DNA from 3 places in the Xanthobacter albus genome. Region 2 is predicted to be linked to each of the others. Evidence: riboswitches for the same ligand, from Rfam matches in the RefSeq annotation. Region 2 holds a riboswitch; each other region holds the start of a gene.
The links. Region 2 has a riboswitch for cobalamin ahead of V5F75_RS18415 (CbtB domain-containing protein). Riboswitches for the same ligand answer to the same signal wherever they lie in the genome.

Region 1 (3,267 bases), 390 kb from region 2:
CGGGCGGCGACGGCGGCATTGTGCACCTTGGGCGAGGTCCGGCGGGCTGCCGCCGCAGCGGCGGAGGCCTCGAGCGCGACCTTCACCGTGTCACTCGCGCCGGAGAGCGCTGCGGCGAGCACGCGCAGCTCGTCCATCTTCTGCAGCGAGAAGGACAGCCAGGACTTCAGCTCCGGGTCGAGACCGGTCTCCTGGTCCAGATCGATGGGGACATGGAGGAGCGAGCAGGAGGGCGCGATCTGCACATGATCGGTGCCGCGCCGCGCCACCACGTCCTTCAGACGCTCCGCCAGGGCCGGCAGGTCGGCGCGCCAGATGTTGCGCCCGTCGATGACGCCGAGCGAGAGCACAAGGCCCTTCGGCGCCCGCGCCGCCACCGTTTCGAGCTGCTCCGGCGCGCGGGCGAGATCGAGGTGCAGGCCAGCCACCGGCAGGGAGAGGGCGGTGTCCAGGTTATCGTCGAGCGCGCTGAAATAGGTGGCGAGCATGATCTTGAGGTTTGGCAGCGCGCGGGCGAAGGCGCCGTAGGCACGGCGCAGGGCGTCGCGGGCGGTCTCGTCGAGGTCGAGCACCAGGCAGGGCTCGTCCACCTGCACCCATTCCGCGCCGTTGGCGACGAGGCGGCGCAGCATGTCGGTGTAGACCGGCAGCAGGTTTCCGAGCAGGGAGAGGGGATCGAAGTCCGCCGCCTTGGACTTGGCGAGCTTCAGGAAGGTGACGGGGCCGAGCAGCACGGGGCGCGTCTCGAAGCCCAGGGCCTTGGCCTCGCGATACTCTTCCACGGCCTTGAGGGAGGCGAGCTCGAAGCGCTGGCCGGGCGCGAGCTCGGGCACCATGTAGTGGTAGTTCGTGTCGAACCACTTCGTCATTTCCTGCGCGGGCGCGCCGGTGCCCGCGTGGTGAACATGGCCGCAGGCGCCTGCCGCCGCCCCGCCGCTGCCGCGCGCCATGGCGAAATAGGTGGCGAGCGGCACCTTGCCGCCGCTCCAGCCGTAGGCCTCGGGAATGGCGCCCACCATCACGCTGGTGTCCAGCACCTGATCGTAGAGCGAGAAGTCGTTGGAGGGGATGACGGTGATGCCCCGCGCCTTCTGCCGCGCCCAGTTCTGCGCGCGCAGGGCGGCGGCGGCGGCGAGCAGCTCCGCTTCGGAGGTCTTGCCGGCCCAATGGCTTTCGAGCGCGGCCTTCAGCTCGCGGCGCGGGCCGATGCGGGGCGTGCCCAGGGTGGCGACGGGGATGGCGGAACGGGAACTGGCGGAGGCGGTCACGGCGTGAAGCCCTTCTGCTGTGGGCGGGCCGTGAGGGCAGGCGTCGAGCCCCCGCGCGGCGGGAGCCGGCGGAGCTTGAGCGCACCACCGGGACACCCCGCCCGAGGACGTTTCTGTTGCCGGGGCAGGTCTCCTGGCTCACGGGTCACGGCCTTGCGTCCGCCTTCCCGGGCTCGCGCCCAGTGGCATGGATGGAGCTTGGCTCGCCGCTGACAGTTGCGGGGGCAGTGCCGGCTTCGCACCGGCTTCCCTCTTAGCCGCGGCACCGGAAAACCGGACCGCGGAACCTCGACGCCGACCAGTCTGTCCGTGGGCGGCGGTTCTGTCAAGCATCATATAAGGATATGCTTATGTCGTGATTCCAATTGGGGGCGTTGATGTCGCGGCCCGCGCGGTGGTGCGCGGGCGCTACTCAGCCCGCCGCATAGGGCGTGAACGCGCTGCGATTTTCATCCACGGCCAGTGGGCGGCCGATGAGAGGGAAGGCGCGCTGGGGGCAGGCGGGGCGCTCGCACACCTTGCACCCGGCGCCGATGGGCGTGGCCGCCGCCGGGTCGTCCAGGGCGAGTCCGCGCGAATAGACCAGCCGGCCGGCATGGCGAATGTCGCAGCCGAGGCCGATGGCGAAGGTCTTGCCGGGATCGCCATAGCCGCCGGCGGCGTGGTGCACGGTGCGGGCGATCCAGAGATAGGTGCGCCCGTCCGGCATCTGCGCCTGCTGGGTGAGGATGCGGCCGGGCTGGGCGAAGGCCTCGTAGACGTTCCACAGCGGGCAGGTGCCGCCCACGCGCGAGAAGTGGAAATCGGTGGCCGACTGGCGCTTGGAGATGTTGCCCGCCCGGTCCACGCGGATGAAGAAGAACGGCACCCCCAGCGCGCCCGGCCGCTGGAGGGACGAGAGTCGATGGCAGATGGTCTCGTAGCCGACCCCGAAGCGGGCGCCGAGCCGCTCGATGTCGTAGCGTTCCGCCTCGGCCGCTTTGAGGAAGGCGTCGTAGGGCATCAGCAGCGCGCCGGCGAAATAATTGGCGAGGCCGATGCGGGCGAGGGCGTGGCTTTCCCGCGCCCCCTGGGCGGCCGCTCCGGCGAGGCGGGCGATGGTCTCGCCGGCTTCCAGGAAGGCGAGCTGGGTGGCGATCTGGAATGCACGCTGGCCGCCGTCGAGCCGGCGGGAAAGGCGCAGCACGCGCTCGCCGGGCAGGAAGCGGCGCTGGCTCTCGCCCTCTGTGCGCGCCACGCGCACGCCGTGGCGGGTTTCGAGATGGCGGGCGAGGCCCTCGGCCATGTCTCCGGGTGCCAGATCCGCGTTTTGCGCCAGCTTTTCGGCGGCCTCATCCAGCTCCGCGAAGTAGTTGTGGTGGGCGTAGAAGAAATCGCGCACCTGCTCGTAAGGCATCAGCGCCGCCGGGGCGGCGATGCCGCCTGAGCCGAGGCCGAGCTCTCCGGCCATGGCGTCGGCGCGCTCCAGCGCGTGGCGCCAGCGCCGGTGCAGGGCCGCCACGGCGCGCCCGAGCGCGGGCATGGCGGAGGCCACCTCCTTCATCTCCGCGAGGCTCACCTGCTCGCCGTTGAGGGGATCGGCGAACACCTCCCGCAGGTCCGCCACCAGCCGCCCCTCGTCTCCCTCCGAGAACAGCTGCACGTCCACGCCGAAGATGGCGTTGATCTTGAGCAGCACGGGCACGGTGAGGGGGCGCTGGTTCTTCTCCAATTGGTTGAGATAGCTGGCGGAGAGGCCGAGCGCCTGGGCCAGCGCCGCCTGGGTGAGGCCCCGTTCTTCCCGCAGCCGCTTCAGCCGCACGCCCACGAAGGTCTTCTTCATGCCTGGCTCCGAGATTCGCAACATTTGCAAATCAGCGCTCTACGCCTCGCAAATCCACGCATTTTCAGTCATTCCGCGCTGTCTCGTCGGCAAATATTGTGAGGAAACGATCCGGCCGCAAGACAAATCGCAGCCGGCGCGCAGCAGCCGAAACGCGAAGAGGAAGACCCCATGGGC
Region 2 (3,267 bases):
GGCGAAGTTCGCGAGCCGCCGGAAGGTGGGGTCGGTACGCGTCTGGTTCTGCGCCACGGCGCGGATGGCCGGCGCGAAGCCCGCGATGACAGCCATCTCGCCATGGGTGACGCCGGCGATCTCAAGGCCGCTGCGGTCGCCCGGCGCGGTCCCCCGGTGCGCGAGGGCCTGAAGCGGCGCCAGCAGCGCCACGACGAGCACCGCCAGCCGCCGGGCACATGCGCCAGCGCGCCTGCCGCCCGCATCGGCTCCGCTCTTCTTCATAACAGGGGACGTCCAATCTCGGGTGAAGGACGAGGCTTATCGGGTCCGCAACAGAGGACACCATCCGCTCACGGCGATCGCGCAGGCCGTGAGCCGATGGTACGCAGGCGGAGCTTCAGCCTCCCCCGACCGGGAACGCGCTGGAGAATTTCCGGCGAAAACCGATCCGCCGGAAATGCTCTAACTTATTGGCTTGACGCAATTCCGGACGCAAAACCGCGGCGCACTTTCGCTGGAATTGCTCTAGCGCGCGCCAGCCACGGAGGTGAGCCGCGCGGAGCCGGGGCGGGCGTTGGCGAGGTAGCGTTCCGCCACGTATCCGAACAGCAGGCCCAGCGTGGTCCAGATGATCGCCTGGATGCCCAGGGAGGCGAGGCGGAACTGCCACAGCAGCGTGGCCGGGAACTGCTCGGGCACCTCGTTGACCGAAGGCAGCGCGGCCTGCAGCAGCACCACGAGCAGCCCATAGGCCGCGACCCCGGCGAGCACGGCGTTCCAGGTGCCGAGCCCGGCATGCAGCCGGCGGCCGAGCGCCACAGAAGCGGATGCGGCGACCAGCGAGGCCACCAGCATGGCGAAGTAGAGCTGGGTCCTGAGGCCGATGGTTTCGGGATCGCCCACCGCCGGCGGATTGGGCGGATACTTCAGCCCCGGCACCAGCACGAGCGCGACGAAGCCGCCCAGCGCCAGAAGGCCCGCGGTCGCCCGCGGCGAAAGGTGCGTCAGGCGGCCCTGGGAGAAGGCGAAGACCAGGGCGAACAGGCCGCCCAGGGCGGCGCCGAAGGTGACGACGCCGGTGAACAGGCCAAGGCCCGCCTGCATCTCGCGGCTCACGAGCTCCGGCTCGGGCGCTTCGCCCTTGGCAAGGCCCGCGGCTTCCTCCAGGGCGATGGCGTGCGCCACCGGGGGCTCCCCGAAAACCCGCGCGAACCCGAACGCGAGAAGGCCCGCGACCACGCCGACAAGCATGCCACGCAGCAGAAGATTTCCGACCATGACGCGCTCCTCAGTGGCAGGGAAAGCCGAGGAGATGACGCCCGTCGTGCACGAATTCGTGGACGTAGGAACCGGAAATGAGGGAGGTGGCTCCCTCCTCCGCGCCGACGAAATAGATGGCGAGCAGGAGGATGAGACCGGCGAACACCGCCCACGGCAGAATCTCGCCCACCGGAATGGGAGCGGGGTGGACGGCAGGCTTCAGGACAAGATCGGACATGGCGCACTCCGGGGATGACGCGTCCCGCTGGGTGAATATGGTCGAGCGCTGATCAGATCTGACTTTCGGGACGACAAGGGAGGTCCCGATCTACAGTGGCGCGACCGTGCCGGAATTTCACCGGCTTCCAATCCGCATTCGACAATCCAAGCTAGGCGCCGGCACGCCCGCGTGTCAACGGAATGTGGCATCGCGGTGCTGCATCATGGCATTTTGCACGCCATGCTTCGCCTCACGCTTCTCAGCCACGCCCCCACCTTGGCCATGCGCCGGGCCGCCTTCCCGGCGGACGAGCCGGTCGAATCGCAGGCCCTGGCCGGACTCGCCGGGCTGGCCGCGTGCCTGCCTCGCCACGACCGCGCGTTCATGAGCCCCGCCCTGCGCGCCCGGCAGACCGCGGATGCCCTCGGCATCGAGGCCGGCGCGGAGCCCGCCCTCGCGGAGCTGGATCACGGCCCGTGGGCCGGACGCGGTATCGCCGACATCGCGGCAACCGAGCCTGAGGCCCTCGAGGCGTTCATGCGGGACGACATCCGCCCGCCCCGTGGCGGCGAGACCCTGGCGGACCTCCGGGCGCGCCTTTCCGCATGGATGGAGAGCCAGAGCGGCGGGCGTGGGCACACGCTCGCCATCACCCATGCGGCCGTGATCCGATGCGCCGTCCTTCTCGCGCTCGATGCGCCGGCGGCTGCCTTCTGGCGGATCGATGTGGAGCCGCTGAGCCTCACCGACCTGCGCTTCGACGGGCGGCGATGGGCCGTGCGCGCGCTCAACCGGAGCCTCGCGCGGGTGGCGTAGCGGCACTTCCCGACCGCGCGGCGCCCCTTCTGCCGGATCGGCCCCGCCTCGGCCGGCACCGCAGCGCGCCCGAGCGCCGTGAGATATCGCGAGCGGCCCCGCGATCAGAGCTTGTAGGAGGTGCGGAACGCGCCCCAGTGGCGGCCGGCGACGAAGATGGGCGCATCCACCTCGCGCATCATCACCACCTCGCCGCCCATCTGCCGGGCATAGACCTGCACCAGATAGGGCTTGGTGTTGCGCGCGGCCAGGAGGCCGGCGCGATCGTCGAAGATGCGGCGGTTGCGGCTGTTGGCGTTGTTCCAGGCGGGATCGCCCGGCCGCTGGGGCCTGGAATAGCGCGCGTTGTGCACCGGCAGATAGCCGTTGATGTCCACCGCCACGCAGAAGGCCAGGCTGCGGTCCTCCTCCACCAGCGCCTCGACCACGGCGGGCAGCAGCCTTTCGAGCAGCGGGAGGGAGGCGGTCGTCACCTGCTGGGGATCGGAGCCGGGCACCGGCCGGTATTGGGTATCGAACAGCTCCGGCTGCGAGATCAGGCGGTTCCGCAGCGCCTCTTCGAGGACGAGGCGCACCTTTTCCGCCCCCGCGCTCGCACGGGCGATGGCAGGCGCCGCCTCCGCGGCGAGCGCCGCGAGGCGCGCCTTGACGCCCGCATTCTCGCAGTCGTCGAAGGCGACATGGCAGCCGAGCGTGCTGATGCCCGCCACCCGGCCGGCGAGCAGCCCCATGCCGCCCAGCTCCAGCCGCACCGGCGCGCCCACCGCCGGCGCGGGGGAAAGCGCGGCGAGCAGCACCCCGCCCTGCGACAGGTCCAGCGTCTTCGCGCCTTGGCTGGAGCCGGCGAAGCTGGCACGGCCGTGGATCTCCACCGGCCAGCGCTCAAACCGGCGGCGATCGCCCATGGCGGTCTGCCGCAGCACGCTGAGGAGATGGCGCGCCATCTCCCGCACGCCGTCAGCCACCTCGCCGGTGCTGCGCTCGATCTC
Region 3 (3,267 bases), 390 kb from region 2:
TCCAGCATCCGCATGGCGGTGGACACCGTGCGCCGCAGGCGGTCGAGGTCGAGGCCGGCCGCGCTGACATGAGCCACGAGGTTGATCGAGCCGAGGTTGCAGACCGCCACCTCGTCGGCGCTGGTGTTCAGCGTGATCTCGGTGCACAGGTTCGAGGAATGCACAACCCCGGCATGCTGCTGGGGTGAGCGCAGGTTGCAGGGGTCCTTGAAGGTGACCCAGGGGTGCCCGGTCTCGAACAGCATGGTCAGCATGCGCCGCCACAGGTCCACCGCCTTCACCCGGCGCCAGACCCGCATCTCGCCCCGCTCCGCCCGCGCCTCGCAGGCTTCATAGGCGGCCTTGAAGGGCTTTCCGTAGAGGTCGTGCAGCTCGGGCACCTCGTCGGGCGAGAACAGGGTCCATTCGGCACCCGCCTCGACCCGTTCCATGAAGAGGTCCGGCACCCAGTTGGCGGTGTTCATGTCGTGGGTGCGGCGGCGATCATCGCCGGTATTCTTCCGAAGATCGAGGAATTCCTCGATGTCGATGTGCCATGTCTCCAGGTAGGCGCACACCGCGCCCTTGCGCTTTCCGCCCTGGTTGACCGCAATGGCCGTGTCGTTCGCCACCTTCAGGAAGGGAACGACGCCCTGGCTCTCCCCATTCGTGCCCTTGATATGCGCGCCGAGGCCGCGAACCTGGGTCCAGTCATTCCCCAGGCCGCCGGAATACTTGGCGAGCAGGGCATTGTCCTTGATAGCCTTGAAGATGCCTTCGAGATCGTCGGAAACGGTGGTGAGGAAGCAGGAGGAAAGCTGCGGGCGCAGGGTGCCGGCATTGAACAGGGTCGGCGTCGAGGCCATGAAATCGAAGGAGGAAAGAAGATCGTAGAAGGCGATCGCCCGCCCCTCCCGGTCGATCTCCCGCAATGCGAGGCCCATGGCCACCCGCATGAAGAAGGCTTGCGGCAGCTCGAAGCGGGTTCCGCCCACATGCAGGAAGTAACGGTCATAGAGAGTCTGGAGGCCGAGATAGTCGAACTGAAGATCCCGCTCCGGCTTGAGCGCGGCGGCGAGGCGGGCAAGGTCGAAACGGCCGAGCTCAGGGTCGAGCAGGCCGGCTGAGATGCCGGTTTCCACATAGGCGGGAAAGTATTCGGCGTAGCGCTCCGCCATCTCCGCCTGGGTCGCCTCGTCCGGCCGGCGGTGCACAAAGGAGAGCGCCTCGCGCCGCAGGCTGTCGGTGAGCAGGCGGGCGGAAACCTTGGCATAGCCGGGCTCGGTCTCGATCAGCGTGCGGGCGGCCAGGATGGGCGCCTGGGCCAGCTCCGCCCGCGAGATGCCGTCATAGAGATTGCGCCGCGTTTCCACGAGAATCGGCTCTGCCGCCACCCCTTCGAGCCCGGCGCAGGCCTCGCGGATGAGCGCTTCGAGCCGGGCCGCGTCGAGCGGCGCCAGCGTGCCGTCGGCCGCCCGCATCCGCAAGGCTGGGGCGGCTTCGGCCTGCTCCTTCGCGGCCCGCGCGGCGGCGCGCTCCTTCGCCCGCTCCTCGCGATAGAGCACATAGGCGCGGGCCACCTTGTGGTGCTCGCCGCGCATCAGCGCCAGCTCCACCTGGTCCTGGACGTCCTCGATGTGGAAGGTGCGGCCGGCATCGGCCCGGCGGGTGAGGCCCGCCACCACCTGCTCGGTGAGGGCGGAGACGATCTCGTGCACCCGGCGGGAGGCAGCGGCTTGCCCGCCCTCAACCGCCAGGAACGCCTTGGTGAGCGCCACCGCGATCTTGGACGCATCGAACGGCGTGACCGCGCCGTTGCGGCGGATCACCTGATAGCCTGGCCCGGCCGCGTGCGTGGCCGGGGAGAGGCTCGCGGGCAGGCCCGCGGCGACGGGCTGGCCGGTCTGGATGGAAAGGGACATGCGCCTTGAACCCCAAGAAGTTGGGAGCAAAGGCCGAGCGGTCGCAAACGGGGCACGGGCGATGCCGCCGCGCCGAAGATGCGATCCACCGGGACACCCCGCCCGAGGACGATATGCGGTGTCACGGCAGGTCTCCTGGCTCGCGGGTCATCGCTATCGGTCCGCCTTCCCGGGCTTGCGCCCAGTGACATGCGTGGACCTCGGCTCGCCGCTCACAGTTGCGGGGGCAGCGCCGGCATCGCACCGGCTTCCCTCTTGGCTCTCGCTCTTTCGAGTCGAGAGACCGTGACCACAACATGTAGCGCCGTTTAGCCGACTGCTGTCAATATTTGGCGGGCGCTATCCTCCGTTCGGCACGTCTTGTGGAAAATGGCGCCACCGCCGGCAGGGCCTGCCGGCGGTGGGCTGGGGCCGGAGCGGAGCGTCAGCCCGCGGCGCGCAGGGCCTGGGCCGCGGCCACCATGTTGGCGAGGGCGGGGCGCACCTCCTCCCACCTGCGGGTCTTCAGGCCGCAGTCCGGGTTGATCCAGATCTGCGCGTCGTCGAGCCGGCGGCGGGCGAGGGAGAGGAGCTCCGTCATCTCCGCCACCGAGGGCACGCGCGGGGAGTGGATGTCATAGACGCCGGGGCCGATCTCGTTGGGATACTTGTAGGTCTTGAACGCGTCGAGCAGCTCCATCTTCGAGCGCGAGGTCTCGATGGAGATGACGTCCGCGTCCATGGCGGCGATGGCGTCGATGATGTCGTTGAACTCGGAGTAGCACATGTGGGTGTGCACCTGGGTCTCGTCGGCGACGCCCGAGGCGCACAGGCGGAAGCACTCCACCGCCCAGGCGAGATATTCGCCCCACTGGCCCCGGCGCAGCGGCAGCCCCTCGCGCAGGGCGGCCTCGTCGATCTGGATCATGGCGGTGCCCGCCCGCTCCAGGTCCTCGACCTCGTCGCGGATGGCGAGGGCGATCTGCCGGCAGGCGGCGGCGCGGGGGATGTCGTCACGCACGAATGACCAGTTGAGGATGGTCACCGGGCCGGTCAGCATGCCCTTCACCGGCTTCTGCGTGAGCGACTGGGCATAGCGCCACCACGCCACCGTCATGGGCGCGGGGCGGGAGACATCGCCGAACAGGACGGGCGGGCGCACGTAGCGCGAGCCGTAGCTCTGCACCCAGCCATGCTTGGTGAAGGCGAAACCGGAAAGCTGCTCGCCGAAATACTGCACCATGTCGTTGCGCTCGAACTCGCCGTGGACCAGCACGTCGAGGCCGATCTCCTCCTGCCAGCGCACGGCACGCGCCGTCTCCTCGCGCAGGAAGGTGGTGTAGGCGCCGTCGCTCAGCGTGCCCTTGGCGTGGGCGGCGCGGGCCTG

Region 1: it holds a riboswitch for cobalamin, as region 2 does, so the genes downstream of both, metE (5-methyltetrahydropteroyltriglutamate--homocysteine S-methyltransferase) here and V5F75_RS18415 (CbtB domain-containing protein) in region 2, are expected to answer to the same signal.
Region 3: it holds a riboswitch for cobalamin, as region 2 does, so the genes downstream of both, V5F75_RS16835 (ribonucleoside-diphosphate reductase subunit alpha) here and V5F75_RS18415 (CbtB domain-containing protein) in region 2, are expected to answer to the same signal.

The regions. Positions count from the first base shown of each region.
Region 1 is NZ_CM195532.1:3,725,052-3,728,318, reverse strand. It holds gene metE (5-methyltetrahydropteroyltriglutamate--homocysteine S-methyltransferase) at 1-1,268, opposite strand, end outside; cobalamin riboswitch at 1,375-1,574, opposite strand; gene V5F75_RS16825 (short-chain fatty acyl-CoA regulator family protein) at 1,681-3,090, opposite strand; gene V5F75_RS16820 (isocitrate lyase) at 3,262-3,267, shown strand, end outside.
Region 2 is NZ_CM195532.1:4,115,967-4,119,233, forward strand. It holds gene V5F75_RS18405 (hypothetical protein) at 1-264, opposite strand, end outside; gene V5F75_RS18410 (CbtA family protein) at 508-1,260, opposite strand; gene V5F75_RS18415 (CbtB domain-containing protein) at 1,271-1,480, opposite strand; adenosylcobalamin (AdoCbl) riboswitch at 1,482-1,636, opposite strand; gene V5F75_RS18420 (histidine phosphatase family protein) at 1,703-2,278, shown strand; gene V5F75_RS18425 (methyl-accepting chemotaxis protein) at 2,383-3,267, opposite strand, start outside.
Region 3 is NZ_CM195532.1:3,728,458-3,731,724, reverse strand. It holds gene V5F75_RS16835 (ribonucleoside-diphosphate reductase subunit alpha) at 1-1,901, opposite strand, end outside; cobalamin riboswitch at 2,010-2,204, opposite strand; gene metE (5-methyltetrahydropteroyltriglutamate--homocysteine S-methyltransferase) at 2,326-3,267, opposite strand, start outside.